3 regions of the Bacillus lumedeiriae genome follow, and region 1 is predicted to be linked to each of the others. Evidence: riboswitches for the same ligand, from Rfam matches in the RefSeq annotation. Region 1 holds a riboswitch; each other region holds the start of a gene.
What was found. Region 1 has a riboswitch for cobalamin ahead of QYG89_RS15895 (ABC transporter substrate-binding protein). Riboswitches for the same ligand answer to the same signal wherever they lie in the genome.
Positions count from the first base shown of each region.

Region 2: another riboswitch for cobalamin. It lies ahead of QYG89_RS15335 (ribonucleoside-diphosphate reductase subunit alpha); the one in region 1 lies ahead of QYG89_RS15895 (ABC transporter substrate-binding protein).
Region 3: another riboswitch for cobalamin. It lies ahead of metE (5-methyltetrahydropteroyltriglutamate--homocysteine S-methyltransferase); the one in region 1 lies ahead of QYG89_RS15895 (ABC transporter substrate-binding protein).

Region 1 covers NZ_JAUIYO010000021.1:30,128-35,130, forward strand. The annotation lists gene QYG89_RS15870 (MFS transporter) at 1-138, opposite strand, end outside; gene QYG89_RS15875 (MarR family winged helix-turn-helix transcriptional regulator) at 151-537, opposite strand; gene QYG89_RS15880 (SGNH/GDSL hydrolase family protein) at 860-1,759, opposite strand; gene QYG89_RS15885 (hypothetical protein) at 1,962-2,135, shown strand; gene QYG89_RS15890 (DUF4282 domain-containing protein) at 2,269-2,556, opposite strand; cobalamin riboswitch at 2,933-3,128, shown strand; gene QYG89_RS15895 (ABC transporter substrate-binding protein) at 3,295-4,218, shown strand; gene QYG89_RS15900 (S-layer homology domain-containing protein) at 4,386-5,003, opposite strand, start outside.
Region 2 covers NZ_JAUIYO010000019.1:17,759-22,761, reverse strand. The annotation lists gene QYG89_RS15340 (ribonucleotide-diphosphate reductase subunit beta) at 1-68, opposite strand, end outside; gene QYG89_RS15335 (ribonucleoside-diphosphate reductase subunit alpha) at 82-2,307, opposite strand; cobalamin riboswitch at 2,514-2,690, opposite strand; gene QYG89_RS15330 (polysaccharide deacetylase family protein) at 2,950-3,714, shown strand; gene QYG89_RS15325 (metal-dependent hydrolase) at 3,717-4,346, opposite strand; gene QYG89_RS15320 (hypothetical protein) at 4,536-4,850, opposite strand.
Region 3 covers NZ_JAUIYO010000001.1:374,765-379,767, forward strand. The annotation lists gene QYG89_RS02000 (methyl-accepting chemotaxis protein) at 1-165, opposite strand, end outside; partial or broken gene QYG89_RS02005 (protoglobin domain-containing protein) at 184-717, opposite strand; gene QYG89_RS02010 (DUF3050 domain-containing protein) at 1,033-1,791, shown strand; cobalamin riboswitch at 2,075-2,222, shown strand; gene metE (5-methyltetrahydropteroyltriglutamate--homocysteine S-methyltransferase) at 2,386-4,683, shown strand; gene QYG89_RS02020 (DUF2935 domain-containing protein) at 4,831-5,003, shown strand, end outside.

The DNA.
Region 1 (5,003 bases):
CGTCGATGCATGAAACTCATCGACTGCATAGAGAGCAATCGTCACCATCAATAAATAAAAAATTAACGTCAAAAAAAAGTTGATCGAGGACACAACGATAAAATCCTTTGTCCATAGTTTTGGTTTGAACTCACTCATCTGTCCCTCTCCTTATTTAGCTATATTGTTTCGGATCTCTTCCATCACGCGAATGCTCTCGAGCTGTTGTTCCTCAGAAATCCCTTTTAAAATTTCCTGTTCAAATTCATCAACCGTTACGCGGACTTCCTTGTATACACTGCGGCCGAGCTCGGTCAGCTGCATTCTTTTTTCCCTTTTATCCTTTCCGGGAATCGGCGTCACATATCCCATCTCTTCCAGTCGCTGCACCGTCCGCGTCATCGTCGGTTTCTCCACACGTTGATAGCCAGCCAGCTCGACAAGCGTTGCAGGCCCCTCATTCATTAAGTAGTACAAAACCGTCCATTGCGCCCTATATAATCCGTGATCACCTAGCAACAGATTCAGCTGATGCTCAAAAGGCCGGTACAACAGCATAAATTGTTGAAAAAACCGTTGATACGTCTTGATAAAAAACACTCCTTATGGAATATTAGTTAGCTTAGGTAACTATTTTATTATACAATAATAAACATCTTTTGCCTAGTGGGATAGTAAGAAATGAAACGGCGGCGGCGCGACCGCATTTCCAGGATTTCCGCCCGAAACGTGCGCGGGGCCGACTGTATTTCCTGTATTTTCGACCGCAAAGCAACCGATAACGACTGCAACAACAAGGAAAATGATTGTATCGCTCCTGCACAAACTCCAAAAAGAGAGCGATCACTTATCTCATGTGATCGCTCTCCTGCTTTTTCTGTTAGTTGATCCCGCTGTTAAAGATTGACAGACATTGAACGGCAAGATGGATGCGGCGGTAAATGAAGGCCGCTCCCTTTGGAGTAAAATGTGTGCCAGATGCGTCGATTAGTCCAGAGTCGATTAACTTTTGATCATTCACGCCCCTCATCGGTTCGGTGATGTTTCGGTAATGATCGACTAAAAGAACGTGCTTCTCCTTGGCAATTTTTCTGACGATCATGTTATAAGAATCATGCCATCTTCTGGCACTGCCGTATGGACTATACAAATTCCCGTCATTTCTAGAATAATAGTAGCGTTCGATGACAGGGATGGTCGTCATCAAAATGACATCAATCCCGCGCCCTTGCAATGTGTCAACGAAATAGTTGATATTTTCCTCATACTGCGCTTTGGATACTTGCGGCTGACCATTATCATCCAATGCAGCATCATTCGTTCCAAACATAATGAGCACGATTTGTGGATGCTTACTGAGCACGTCTTTTTCAAACCTGATCCGGCCATGTTCAGTCGTATTCCCGCCGATCCCAGCATTGATGACTGCTTGGCTTTGTGCAAGCTTATTCACCCATTTGTCTTTCACATCATAGCCGTTCGCCTGCCAGTTGGCTCCCTGTGTATTGCTGTCACCAAAGGCCAGGATCAAACCATTTTGATGATCGATCGGCATCATCACACGCTTGACCGCTTGGAAATATCCAGCCGCTATATAGGCAGCACGATATTTGTAACGAACCGAGGTTTCTGCAGCTTCATACAATGGTCCATTCAACCATTGTGCTTGATCATATGAACGGGAAAAACCGGCTCCTTCTGCATAACTTCTTTCAAACATCGAGGACAAAGTAAGAACAATACACAACCCTAGTATTATTTTAACGAATAACCCTTTCAATCTCCTTCACCTAACCTATTAACAACGGACGTATATATTATTGAAAGTAACCGCCGAATTTTTTTCCTAATAAACTATGTATACCTTACCATAACAGCTCCTACTCCGATACCTTCTGTCGGAGCAGGCACCTTGTCGAAACTTGCAAAAGAAAAAGCATTGCACACTGTAAGCGTTTTCACATATACTATAAGTAGGTTGGATGACACGCGTGGTCATCATCGTATTTGGCGTAGGCGGGGCCGATACAAGGATAGACTTTCATACATTATTTACCGAAATCATATATAAATCATTCATGATCAAACGAGCCATCCATTCTTCTGATGAAGAGTGGATGGCTCGTTTTTCTTCAGCTTCTTCAAACATGCCTTGATTGCAGCCTATATTGGACGCAAATTCCATGCAAAAGAAAAAAGCCGCTCTAAAAGCGTCATCTTTCGTGACCTTTTAGAGCGGACTTTTTCCTATTTAAGATAAAATAATAAAAAATGGCGGTATCCCTTCTCTTACTCTTGTGATTGCTGCTGACTGGAAAGCTGTGTTTCAATCCTTTTCAAGGACTCGTGCATTTTAAAAAAGATAATAAGAAGTTCGCAATACACACGCACTAATAATGGACCGATGACCAGCGTTAACAGCCCCATGATCACACCTAATCCGCTGCCATAAGGAGAACTGATCCCCGCAGCAATCGTGCCGATTCCAGAAAGAACAGACATCACGACCCCAACCCAGAAAATAATTTTAATAATTGTTGGTGTAACCATTTTATCGAACGACAAGAATCTATCCACATTCGTCCCCTCCCCTCAAAAGTCTGCGTTCAGTACATGTTATTCTGGGATGGGACATTTATGTGGAAAAATTTTCAATAAGGTTGTCCCAAAATGGTCAGCGGCGCGCACATTTCTGTAAGTGCCGCGCATAAAACGGACATAAGTGCGCAGAAACTCGCAATATAGATGCACAAACTTGAATAAGCAGCGCACAAGTTTATATACCGCGCGCATTTCACCTATTCCCGTGCATACCATCATGATTGCCGCGCAGAACATTCAAAAGTCAGCGCACAAATCGATGGCCTCTCCTTCACAAAAGCATAATAAGAGAAAAAATTTGATTTTCTTAAAAAATGCCGGCTATAAAGTGGTATAATATTCTCTAAGTGAATAAACCGTGCAGAAAAAAGGAACTGATTGCTCAGTCAAAAAGGGAATTCGGTGTAAATCCGAAGCTGTTTCCGCAACTGTAAGTGCTGATGAAATAAGAACAATGCCACTGTTTGAAACGAACGATATCAAATGGGAAGGCTCTTAAAGTAAATGGATGCACAAGCCAGGATACCTGCCTTTTTTCTATCGTATTATGCTCTTCGGAAGTTAAGAGGATGGTACGGCAACTTTGCATCTATACATATATTTATTGATGACGACTGCCGGCCAACGTTCTTGGGTGGTTTTTTTTATGGATTTTTTACACCACGGAAAATACGAAAGGTTGTTCATAAATGTTTATAGACGGAGGAATAATCAATGAAGAAAACGTTATTATACAGCTTGATTGCTTCGCTTTTTCTTATTTTCTTAACGGCCTGCGGCAATGACTCTTCATCTACAAAAGAAACAAAGAAAGAAGAAACATCTTATACAGTTACTGATGACAGAGGGAAAGAAATCACGTTGAAAAAAGTGCCGGAAACGGTTGTTTCCTTGCAGCCAAGTAATACAGAAATTCTCTTTGCTTTAGGAGCAGGCGACAAAATTGTCGGCGCAACTGAGTATGATACCTACCCGGAAGAAGCGAAAAAGATTAAACGTGTAGGTGACACTATGACAGTCAACGCTGAAGCAGTCATTGCCTTAAATCCCGATGCTGTCATTGCTTACACAAACGGTGACGATAAAGGAATTAAACAACTGGAAGACACAGGTATTCCTGTGTTTGTCATTAGTTCTGCGCAAACATTCGAAGACGTGTATGGCAACATCGAACAAATTGCGTCAGTCATGGGTGTGAAGGAAAAAGGCGACGAACTCGTTTCTGGCATTAAAAAACAAGTCGCTAATGTGCAAGAGAAAATCGCTAGTGTAAAAGAAAAGGAAAGAGTATACTATGAAGTCAGCCCTGCTCCTGATATTTTCACAGCTGGCTCCGAAACATTCCAGCAAGAAATATTGAACAACGCTGGTGTCGAAAACGTGTTTGCTGATCAAAAGGGCTGGGTAAAGATCTCTGAAGAAGAAATTGTAAAACGCAACCCGGATACCATCTTAACACCAGGCAGCGAAGATCCAGTGAAAGAATTCAAATCCCGTGCCGGCTGGGATCAAATCAATGCGGTGAAAAACGAGAAAATCTACTCCCTCGATACCGAGATCATGTCTCGTCCAGGCCCGCGTATCGGTGAAGCCGTCGAACTGACTGCCAAAACCGTCTATCCGGATCTTTTCAAATAATCCTTTAAAAGAAATGAATAAAAAATCCTCATAATAAAAGCCAATGAACATAGCCGTCAGGTCTTGTTCATTGGCTTTTTTTGAATAGTAAAAAAGGAGCGCTCTCATTAAGCAAATTTCCCCTCTTTTTATTCAATAGGACTCTTACAGGTGAAGAGATCTACTTATTATAATTCTTGGGTTATGGCTGTTGCCGGATCGATAGAAACGTAGTAATCGTCCATATTTGTATTAACCACGAATTCATAGTTTCCCTTGCGGTCGGTTTCAACATAATAAATATCTTGAACGTATTCACGGTACTTTTCATGTCTATAGGTATTTTCGTATTGACTAATCAAATACTTTTCCGCTTCTGCAATAGTCAGATGAAACGGCTCTTCATCTGCTGACATGTAATCAGGTAATTGACTCATTTTCCATTGGCCGTTCCGCTTCACAAGCGTCCACGTCTCTGCATGGGGTTCCTCAAGGCCTTGTGGATAACGAAGTGTTACTTTAATCTTCTCACTGCTTCTCTCTAAAATATCATACGGCAGTCCACTATCATATACTTCGTCGTAAACGAGCCAGTCACAATAGATACATGTAACCTTGTAATAGGCTTCCATTCTTTCAAGCATTTTTCCTTCTGCAAAAGGAGTTAATTCCTTTTTAAATGTGGAAAAAAGAGGGCGGGTCTTTTTTAATTCATCCATACTATCTTCCCAGGAAACATTCACATACAAGTAATAATAGATAATCGAACTAGCTTTATGTTGTACTTCACTGATTAAATTAAATAG
Region 2 (5,003 bases), on a different contig from region 1:
CCATTAATAATCGCCGTTGAACGGTTAGGCGCACTGTGATCAATGATCTTTCTTTTAGCAAGTTTCATCCTATTTTCCCCCTTACGAATGGCAACTTTCGCATTCCTCTATATCCGACGCGGTTGACCGCACGTAATACGTTGTCTTTAATCCTGACTGCCACGCATCGATGTGCAGCTCCAGCAATGCTTTTGCTTTAATATCATTGCGCACATATAAATTAAATGACACCGCTTGGTCAATGTGGCGCTGGCGCTTGGCATTCTGGCGAATGCTCCAATGCTGATCAATGAAATAAACAGACTTATAATACCAAGTCGTTTGAGCTGATAAATCAGGAGCAGTGACTGGTATTTTATAATTCTTCTTCTCTTCCATATACTCTTTACGAAAAATAGGATCAATTCCCGCTGTTGAACCGGCAATGAGTGCCGTAGATGAGTTTGGAGCGACCGCGAGCAAATAGCCGTTTCTCATACCAGACTGTTTTACTTTTTCTTTCAGCTGCTGCCATTTTGAACCTCCGTATCCTCTCTGTTCAAAATACACGCCGTTCTCCCAGTCCGAACCTCGAAAGACTGGATATTCTCCTTTTTCCTCCGCCAGCTCCGCGCTTGCCTGAATCGTTAAAAAGGCAATTTGTTCATATAATTCATCACAATACTGTACCGCTTCTTCCGACTCCCAGCTCAATCCTTTTAAAGCGAGCATATGATGCCATCCAAATGTTCCGAGCCCGATGCCCCGATATTTTTGATTCGTCAGCTGCGCCTGTAAAACAGGGATCGTATTAATATCAATGACGTTATCAAGCATTCTCACTTGAATCGGAATTAATCGCTCAAGTACACCATCCATCACTGTCCGGGCTAATGAAATGGACGATAAATTACACACCACATAATCGCCGGGATCTTTCGTAATGATGATTTTTCCATCTTCCGTTTTTTCTTCTACAACAACGGTTGGACTCATATTTTGGCAAATTTCTGTACATAAATTGCTTGCATAAATCATCCCTTCATGCTTATTCGGATTCGCCCGATTGACCGTATCCCGATAAAACATGTAAGGCGTACCAGTTTCCAGCTGAGAAATCATGATCGCTTTCATAATCTCGATGGCCGGCACGGTTTTTTTGCTAAGTTGCGGATGTGAGGCACATTCCATGTATCTCTTTCTAAACGTTCCTTCTCCTTGCTTTTCATCGAATGAATCTTCAAGAGAATAACCCATGACTTTTCTGACTTCATGCGGGTCGAACAAATGCCAGTCTCCTCGATTGTCTACTGCTTCCATAAATATGTCTGGTATCGATACACCGGTAAATAAATCATGTGTTCGACGGCGTTCATCTCCGTTATTCAATCGAGTTTCCAAGAACGAAAAGATATCCTTATGCCAAATATCCAGGTAGACAGCGATCGCCCCTTGCCGCTGACCGAGCTGGTCAACCGACACGGCTGTATTATTTAGCTGCTTCATCCAAGGAATCACACCCGAGCTTACATTTTTAAACCCTTTAATATCACTTCCCTGGCTGCGGATTTTCCCTAGATAAATGCCAAGGCCCCCACCGTTTTTGCTTAAGTTTGCCGCATCTGTATTCGCATCAAAAATGCCCTGCAGACTGTCGTCGACCGTATCAATGAAACAGCTGGACAGCTGACCGTATGACTTGCCCGCATTAGCAAGCGTTGGAGTAGCTGTTGTCATATATAAATTAGAAAGTGCCCAATACGCTTCTTTGACGTACTGTAAACGCTGATCCCTGCGTTCGTTCATCATTAAAGTCATCGCAATCATAAGCCATCTTTCCTGTGGGAGCTCTGCCGTTTGTTTGTTCAGCGTATGAGCTAAATACCGCTCACTTAACGTAACAATTCCGATGTATGTAAATAATTGATCTTTGTCCGGATCGATCACTTTCCCTAATTCATTGATCTCATCTTCCGTATAAGCAGCGATTAACTGCGAATCATATACTCCATCTTTGATTAACAAATGAATAAGCTCTAGAAAGTTTCCATACGCACTTCCTGCTTCTCCCCGCGTTTTGGCGGCTTGTTTGTAAAGCTGTTTTAAATACAGACGAGCCGCTATAAATGTCCAATTGGGCTCTTCGCTTGTGATCCGCTCGACCGCTGCATGGAGAAGCAGCTGTTGTGTTTGTTCTTCTGTCCACTCTTCTCTCGTATGCAACGTGTCTCTCACTTTTTTCTGATAGTCCGCTAGTCCAATAGTTGGAAATTCCGATTGAATTTCCTCAAGAACCTCTTCCGCAATGCTCTGTACTGTCTCAATCATGTTTATTCCTCCTAAACAAATAAATAGTTTAGAAAGTGATTTTTTCCATAAAAAAACCATCTTTCCAAATGAAAGATGGGATCAGGGCGAAGAAAGGCACTCTTAAATAAAAAATTGAACAGACTGATTCTGAATGTATAAAAAAGAATGTCTGTATGAAAGAGATTTTCGTTTTCCTCGCGCTGCCTTCCCAACTCCCGAAGAAGATCAAACGCTATAAAAAGGCAGGTCTCCTGGCTCGTGCTTCTTCCTTTCGCGTTCCTTCCCGTCGTAAGACAGTGGGTTCAGCCGCGATCGTCTACACTTACAGTTGCGGGGACAGCTTCGGTCTTTCACCGAATTCCCTATTAAGCTGCAACAGCACCTCTTTACTATTTAACACTAAATATTGATTTAAATGAAAAGCAAACACTAAATGTTGTGTCCGGATTAGTATAGCAGTGATTATCCTCTTGCGCAAGCAGAGTTTGGTTTCTTTTTTTGAACTTTCCACATAATGTAATCTACTTATGACTCCTTACAAAATCAGGATACTTCTCCCATTGAACAAATGTATTTTTTACCATAAGCAAAGGGGGTTGTTATTTTTTAAAATACATAAACTAACTCATATTATTTCTCATATCTAGGGGGGGATTATGTTTGATTAGATCTATTTTCTTTGTCTGTACTCTTTTGATTAGTTATTTTTCCACTTCTGTATGGACGCAAGCCCATACAAGCAGCCGTGATAAATTTGAAAAGTCCGGACATGTTGTATGGGAAGTGAATGCACAAACGAAACTTGTTGCAATCACTTTCGATGATGGGCCAGATCCCAGGTATACTCCACAAATCCTTGATATCTTAGCCAAGCATAATGCAAAAGCAACCTTTTTCGTCACTGGAAAAAATGCTGATAAGTTTCCCCATATTTTAAAAAGAACTGTAAAAGAGAATCATGCAGTTGGCAATCACACATATAATCATATTTACGATAAAAGTACTAATTCTAAAAAATTAAAAACTGAACTGGACTTAACCGCTCAAACTATAAAAAATATTACAGGAAAGGAGACGTCACTTTTTCGTCCAGTTGGTGATGTATATAATGACTCAGTTATTCGTAATGCCGTTCAAAAAAATTACTTAGTTGTCATGTGGTCTTGGCATCAAGACCCTAAAGATTGGCTGCGTCCATCTGCAAATAAAATTAGCAGCCATGTCACTAAAAATGTAAAATCCGGTGACATTATCCTCCTTCATGATGCTGGCGGTAATCGCACCCAAACGGTAGAAGCCTTGGATACAATATTAACTTACTTAGATAAAAATGGTTATAAGTGTGTAACAATTCCTGAATTGATTTATCATGCCCAGGTAATAGAAAAAGATAAACTACACATATTCCCTATACACTCAATGTAATGTTAGAATTCCTTATTAAACAACGGCTGAAACCACTTAATGCCCCTTTTATTTACCGGCCATATTTTCATATCCGCCACTAAATGACTTAGATAGGCAGCTGTAGCCGTTAGGAAACTTCCTTCGAGCCCGACGCTTTGTTGGAACTGCCAAGCAATTGCTGCAAAGCACGTGGCACCTATGAAAGAATGAGTTAACGAGCGATGAGATAAAAATGACGAAACAATGATAAATACACTTAGTAACAACAGCCAAAAAATATCCGCATACCAAGCAGCACTTCCTAAAACAGCACCTGTTATAAAAAGCATCGTCCGCTGTTTGATAAATAGCCGCGGCAAAACCATTAGACAGATTCCAACAATAAAACCTGCCGACTGGGTGAAGCCTGTTAATGTTAAATAGCTGTAACCGATTAAAAATATGCCGGTAATTGCAAAAAATAAAATAAGCCATTTCTTTGATACTGTAATCCGGTTAGATAGTTTTCCGTTCACATCTAAGTCCGGCGCAAGACCAGCGATTGCACCAATGCCAATTAATGAAGCAGTCGTAAGCGGATCCGTTTGTAAATAAAGCGCAGTGCCTAATCCTGCGGCTCCCCCAATCGCTAAATGAGATGAACCTTTCACTTGCAAACATCCTTTCTTCTGAACTGCTTCTATTATATCAAACAAATGTTCTCTATCATATAAAAATTGTCCAAAAGCAGGTGAAGCTACCTTTTCTTGGACAGTCTTTTATTTTTTATCGTTATATCATCCTTTAATCTTCGCGGAACTTTTAATAAAATAAAAAATCCCCGCGGGTATACCGCGGGATTAAGCGTCAGCCTGCCGGTCAATGACACGAAGCAGCCAATCTTGAACACTTTCAATGTATTCTCCAGGGATATCCATTTCTGCAAGCGTAGCTCCTCTGCCGATAATTCTCAATCCAGGCATAATTGTCGGCTTCATTGGATTCATTGAATAAACAACTGTATCAATGTGGTGAATAGGAATACGTACATTCGTAATAGGACCTTTACTGATTAAAAACCCGTTTTCAACTTTAATCATGTTCTTTTTCCAGCAATATTCCGTATCGGTAGCCGTACACTCAACAGCTGCGTCTTCATTCATAAAGAATGCCATATATACCCCTCTTTTTCGTTGTATATGATTTGTCATGTTTAACCTATCAGCTTTGCACGATTTTGTAAATAAAAACTTTTCCACATTTCCGCTCTTGTGCACATATTTTTTGAACTAAAATAGTATAAAATAACACAATTATGTGGACAAAAA
Region 3 (5,003 bases), on a different contig from region 1:
CAGTTCATTGCTTTCCGTTGTCGTTTCATTGACCTCCTGAATGTTAGTGCTTAAACTTTCAACAGAGATCTGTGTTTCCTCAGCAAGAGCAGCTAACCCTTCACTTATTGCCATGACTTTATTTTGCAAATCGGATTTTCCCCTTTCAAATTGGGCCCTTAGCATTTGCAGTGTTTCACGTTCATACGCTTCGAGAACGAGCTGCTGTTCGAAACTTAACATTTTATTTATCACGGATAAGATCGCTCTAACTTCATCTTTATCCGTTACTTCACTGTAAATAATGGAAAATAGCGTACTTTGTAAATTTTGAAAAGCTCCCATATACCATGAAGGATTTAATCCAATTCTATAGTGAGTCCTGCCGACACGTAAACGTCTGTCCAAATAGTCTTGATCAATCTTGCCGCTAAACATTTCCAGAAGATGAGCACTAAGCTTCTGCTGCAATCGTTCGATCGTACTGTGCTGCAAGATGATTTCTTTTAACCTCTTTACTTGTAAAATTTCTTCATAGAATTGTTCAACTAATTTGCTCATGTTGCTTGCAACGATGGGCTGAACCCTCTGTAATATTCTCATATCTTCTTTGGAGAGACGAATCATGTCCATCTTCATCAAAACCGAAGGATCTTGTACATTGATTATTACATTCATCTTTTCAGGGTGCTTCAGCCAGCTTTTTTTCTCATTCCTGGATTTCATTAATCCAAACATCGCCACACTCCCCCAATTTTGCCGGTTGCCTTTCCAGCCCTCCCCTTCTTAATGCTTATTCACTAGAAGAACGCCTGCCACTCCCGGTTTTTTGGTTGATTATACCATATAGTAATTCCATTTAACTACAACAATTCTTTAATAAATATACAATCATTTTACTACAAGAAGAACGTACTACGCAGAAAGCGAACATTTATCAACATTCTAACCCAAATACTAGTTTTTTTATAAATATTGTGTATGATAGAAATGATTTACACCGATTGTCTGTTCATTTCGTTCATTAAATTAAAGGAGGCTATTAACTTGACTGTGAATATTACTAAACTAGAAACGATTCGTGATGAACTTCTTACTCACCCTCTATACCGAGAAGTAAATACACCCGATCGAGTAAAAGTACTAATGAAACATCATGTGTTTGCTGTGTGGGATTTTATGAGTCTATTAAAAAGACTACAGCAATCCGTTACATCCATTTCAGTTCCTTGGATGGCTTACGACATTCCTTCGTATACGAGATTTATTAATGAAATTGTACTTGCAGAAGAGTCTGATGAAGACGGAAAAGGGGGATACATCAGCCACTTTCAACTTTATGTCGATGCGATGGAAGAATGCGGTGCAGATACAGCCCCGATCCATGCCTTTTTACAAGCGCTTAAAGACGGAATGGATCACGAAGATGCATTAAAACAAGAGATCGTCCCTCCAAGTGCGGCGCAATTTACCGCTTTTAATTTAGATTTATCCTTAAAAGGCAAAGTTCATGAAGTCGCATCTGCTTTCTTCTACGGACGGGAAGGCTTAATTCCTGATATGTTCCAACTCTTAGTAGATGCACTGCAAAATGAAGGCTCTTCTAATGAGCGCCTGGACTATTATTTAAAACGCCATATTGAGCTAGATGAAGATGAACACGGTCCTCTTGCAGAAAGACTTTTACATGATTTATGCGGTGATGATGCTGAAAAGAAAGAAGACGCATTAAAAGTCGCTGAACTGTCGCTGCAAATGCGTAAACATTTGTGGGACGGTGTATTAACAGAAATCCGTGAAAAAGGCCTATAATTTTTTACCCCCCTTCTACTTATAGTCGGGGGCTGTCTGGCATCTGTATTTCTAAGACAAACAGGAAATGAATATATGATGAGGTACTGCTTCAGACAGTGTAATAACCCTAGTACAATAAACCCTTCACTAAAAAATATATTCTTAAAAAGCAACGTTCAAAGTAATCACCATCGCTAGAATGAAAATTGATTATACACAGATTTTTATCAGATTATTCTTATTATTCTTAGTTGACAGATATTTTTCTGTATGCTAACTTTGAACACAATCATCCGTTATACATAAAGCAATGGAAATAGGTGGCTTAACAATCGTTAAGCCTTAAAAGGGAAACCGGTGAAACGATAATCCGGTGCGGTCCCGCCACTGTGACAGTTTGCCATACGGTCAACCTGAAGCCAGACACCTGCCTATTTTAACGACGCTGTTTAACCTACGGCAGATAGGGAGGTGTTAGAATATACGCGAATTAGGCGCTTGCTTCGGCATGCCGTTTATCCCTTTTTTGGGAGATACACGTACATTTCTAACATTTGTTAGAAATGTTTTTTTGTTTTTATCAGCTATTTTACGTAAAAGGAGAAGGTTAATATGTCAATAGTAAGCAGCAATTTAGGTTATCCGCGCATCGGAGAAAACCGCGAGTGGAAAAAAGCACTGGAATCCTTTTGGGCAGGCAAAGTCAGTGAACAGCAACTTCTCGAAGAAATGGAAAGTATCAGACTAACACATTTAAAAAAGCAAAAGGACAAAGGAATTGATCAAATTCCAGTTGGAGACTTTACCTTTTATGACCAAGTGCTAGATACAGCAGCTATGTTTGGTATGGTACCAGAGCGCTTCACTTACACTAGCGGTCCAGTTCCCCTAGCTACCTATTTTGCGATGGCACGAGGGAACGACACAGCTGTCGCTTGTGAAATGACGAAATGGTTTAATACAAACTATCACTATATTGTACCGGAATATGAAGGAAAAAAACTTGCATTAACAGAAAACAAACCGCTTGCCGCTTACCGGGAAGCAAAAGAAAAGTTAAATATAAACGGGAAGCCTGTTCTGATCGGTCCTTATACCTTTTTAAAATTGTCCAAAGGATATCATAAGACAGATATTCCTGCTTTTCTTTTGCAGCTCATCCCGCTATATGCCCAAGTTTTGCAGGAATTGGAGCAAGAAGGCGTCGAATGGGTGCAAATGGATGAACCTATTTTAGCTTCCTCTATTGCAAAAGAAGAGATGAAAACAATAACAGAAATTTATAAACAACTGAACAAGGCCGCTCCGGCTCTAAACATCACGCTGCAAGTATACTTTGATTCAATAGAATGGTATGAAGAAGTCATTCAGCTGCCGGTCCAAGGTATTGGAATGGATTTTGTTCATGGTCAAGATAGAACGATTGAATTACTTCAGTCCAACGGATTTCCAGCCGATAAAATTCTAGGGGTTGGTATCATTGATGGTCGTAACATTTGGCGCGCTGATTTACAAAAGAAATGGGAAATCATTGAAACCATTCTTCCCCATGTTCCGGCCGAACGAATTTGGCTTCAACCCTCGTGCAGCCTGCTTCATGTACCAGTTACTGCCGCCGTGGAAACATCTTTAGATCCAACGCTTCATGCGGCACTCGCTTTCGCTGATGAAAAATTAGCAGAGGTGACAACATTAACGAAAGCTCTTCGCAATGGAAAAACTGCTATCGCCGATTTCATACAAGAAAGCCAGCATGCATGCCTGCAGCTAGCCCATTCGTCAGCGAGAAATAAAACGAGTATTCAAGAGGCAGCTCGTACAGTCAATGAACAACAGACAAAGCGTCCGCTTCCATTTAACGAACGCCGCGAACAACAGCGGGCTATATTCGATTTGCCGCTCTTGCCAACGACAACGATCGGCAGTTTCCCACAAACGACGGAAGTTCGCCAAGCAAGACAAAAATGGCGAAAAGGAGAATGGTCAGCTGAAAAATATGAAGATTTCATTCAACAACAAATAAAAGAATGGATCGCCCTTCAGGAACAAATCGGACTAGATGTATTTGTACACGGGGAGTTTGAACGGACCGACATGGTAGAGTTCTTCGGTGAAAAAATGGGAGGATTTGCTTTTACGCAAAAAGCATGGGTACAATCTTACGGCTCCCGTTGTGTTAAACCCCCAATCATTTACGGAGATGTAGAATTTCTTCAGCCAATAACTGTGAAAGAAAGTGTCTATGCCCAGTCTTTGACAGACAAGCCCGTAAAAGGGATGCTTACCGGCCCCGTAACGATACTAAACTGGTCGTTTGTCCGCGATGATCTTTCAAAAGAAGAAGTAACAAATCAAATCGCCCTGGCACTGCGGAAAGAAGTTGAAGCGTTAGAGTCAGCTGGTATACGCATGATTCAAGTCGATGAACCCGCACTTCGAGAAGGGCTGCCATTGAAAAAAACAGACTGGGATCATTATTTAAACTGGGCAGTAAAAGCATTTCGAATCGCCACTTCTTCTGTGCAGAACGGGACACAAATTCATACACATATGTGTTATTGCGAGTTTCACGATTTTATCGATGCCATTAGCGCACTCGATGCCGACGTGATTTCTATCGAAACGTCCCGCAGCCATGGCGAACTCGTTTCTTCTTTTAATGATCAGGCCTACGATAAAGGCATCGGCTTAGGTGTGTATGATATTCATAGCCCTCGGATCCCTGCTATTAAAGAAATGACCGATATTATCAAACAAGGTCTGCAAGTGCTTGATCCTGGCCAGTTCTGGATTAATCCGGATTGCGGCTTAAAAACGAGAAAAACCGATGAAACCATCGCTTCCTTGAAAAACATGGTTGCTGCTGCAAAAGTCATTCGAGAACAGTATTCTATTTTACAAGAAAACTAAATCAATTCATTGTAAAATGCCAGGCCCCCTCTAAAATGATATACCGGGGTTCCTGGTATTTGCCTTTTGTTGCAATGTTAAAATAATCATAACATTCATCCTCTCCCGATAAGATAATAAAAGCATCTAAATAAGGGAGAGAACATAATGATAAATTACAGAGAAGCAGCAACGTTTGAACATAAATTTTGGCTGCAAATATTAGGCGATCATGCCAGGTTTATTCATGATTCACTTGCCGCTAATGAAAAACGTGATATTGAATTATCCTCTTACTTCATCCAAACATTTGATCATCTATTAAAGAAAGTCGAGACGAG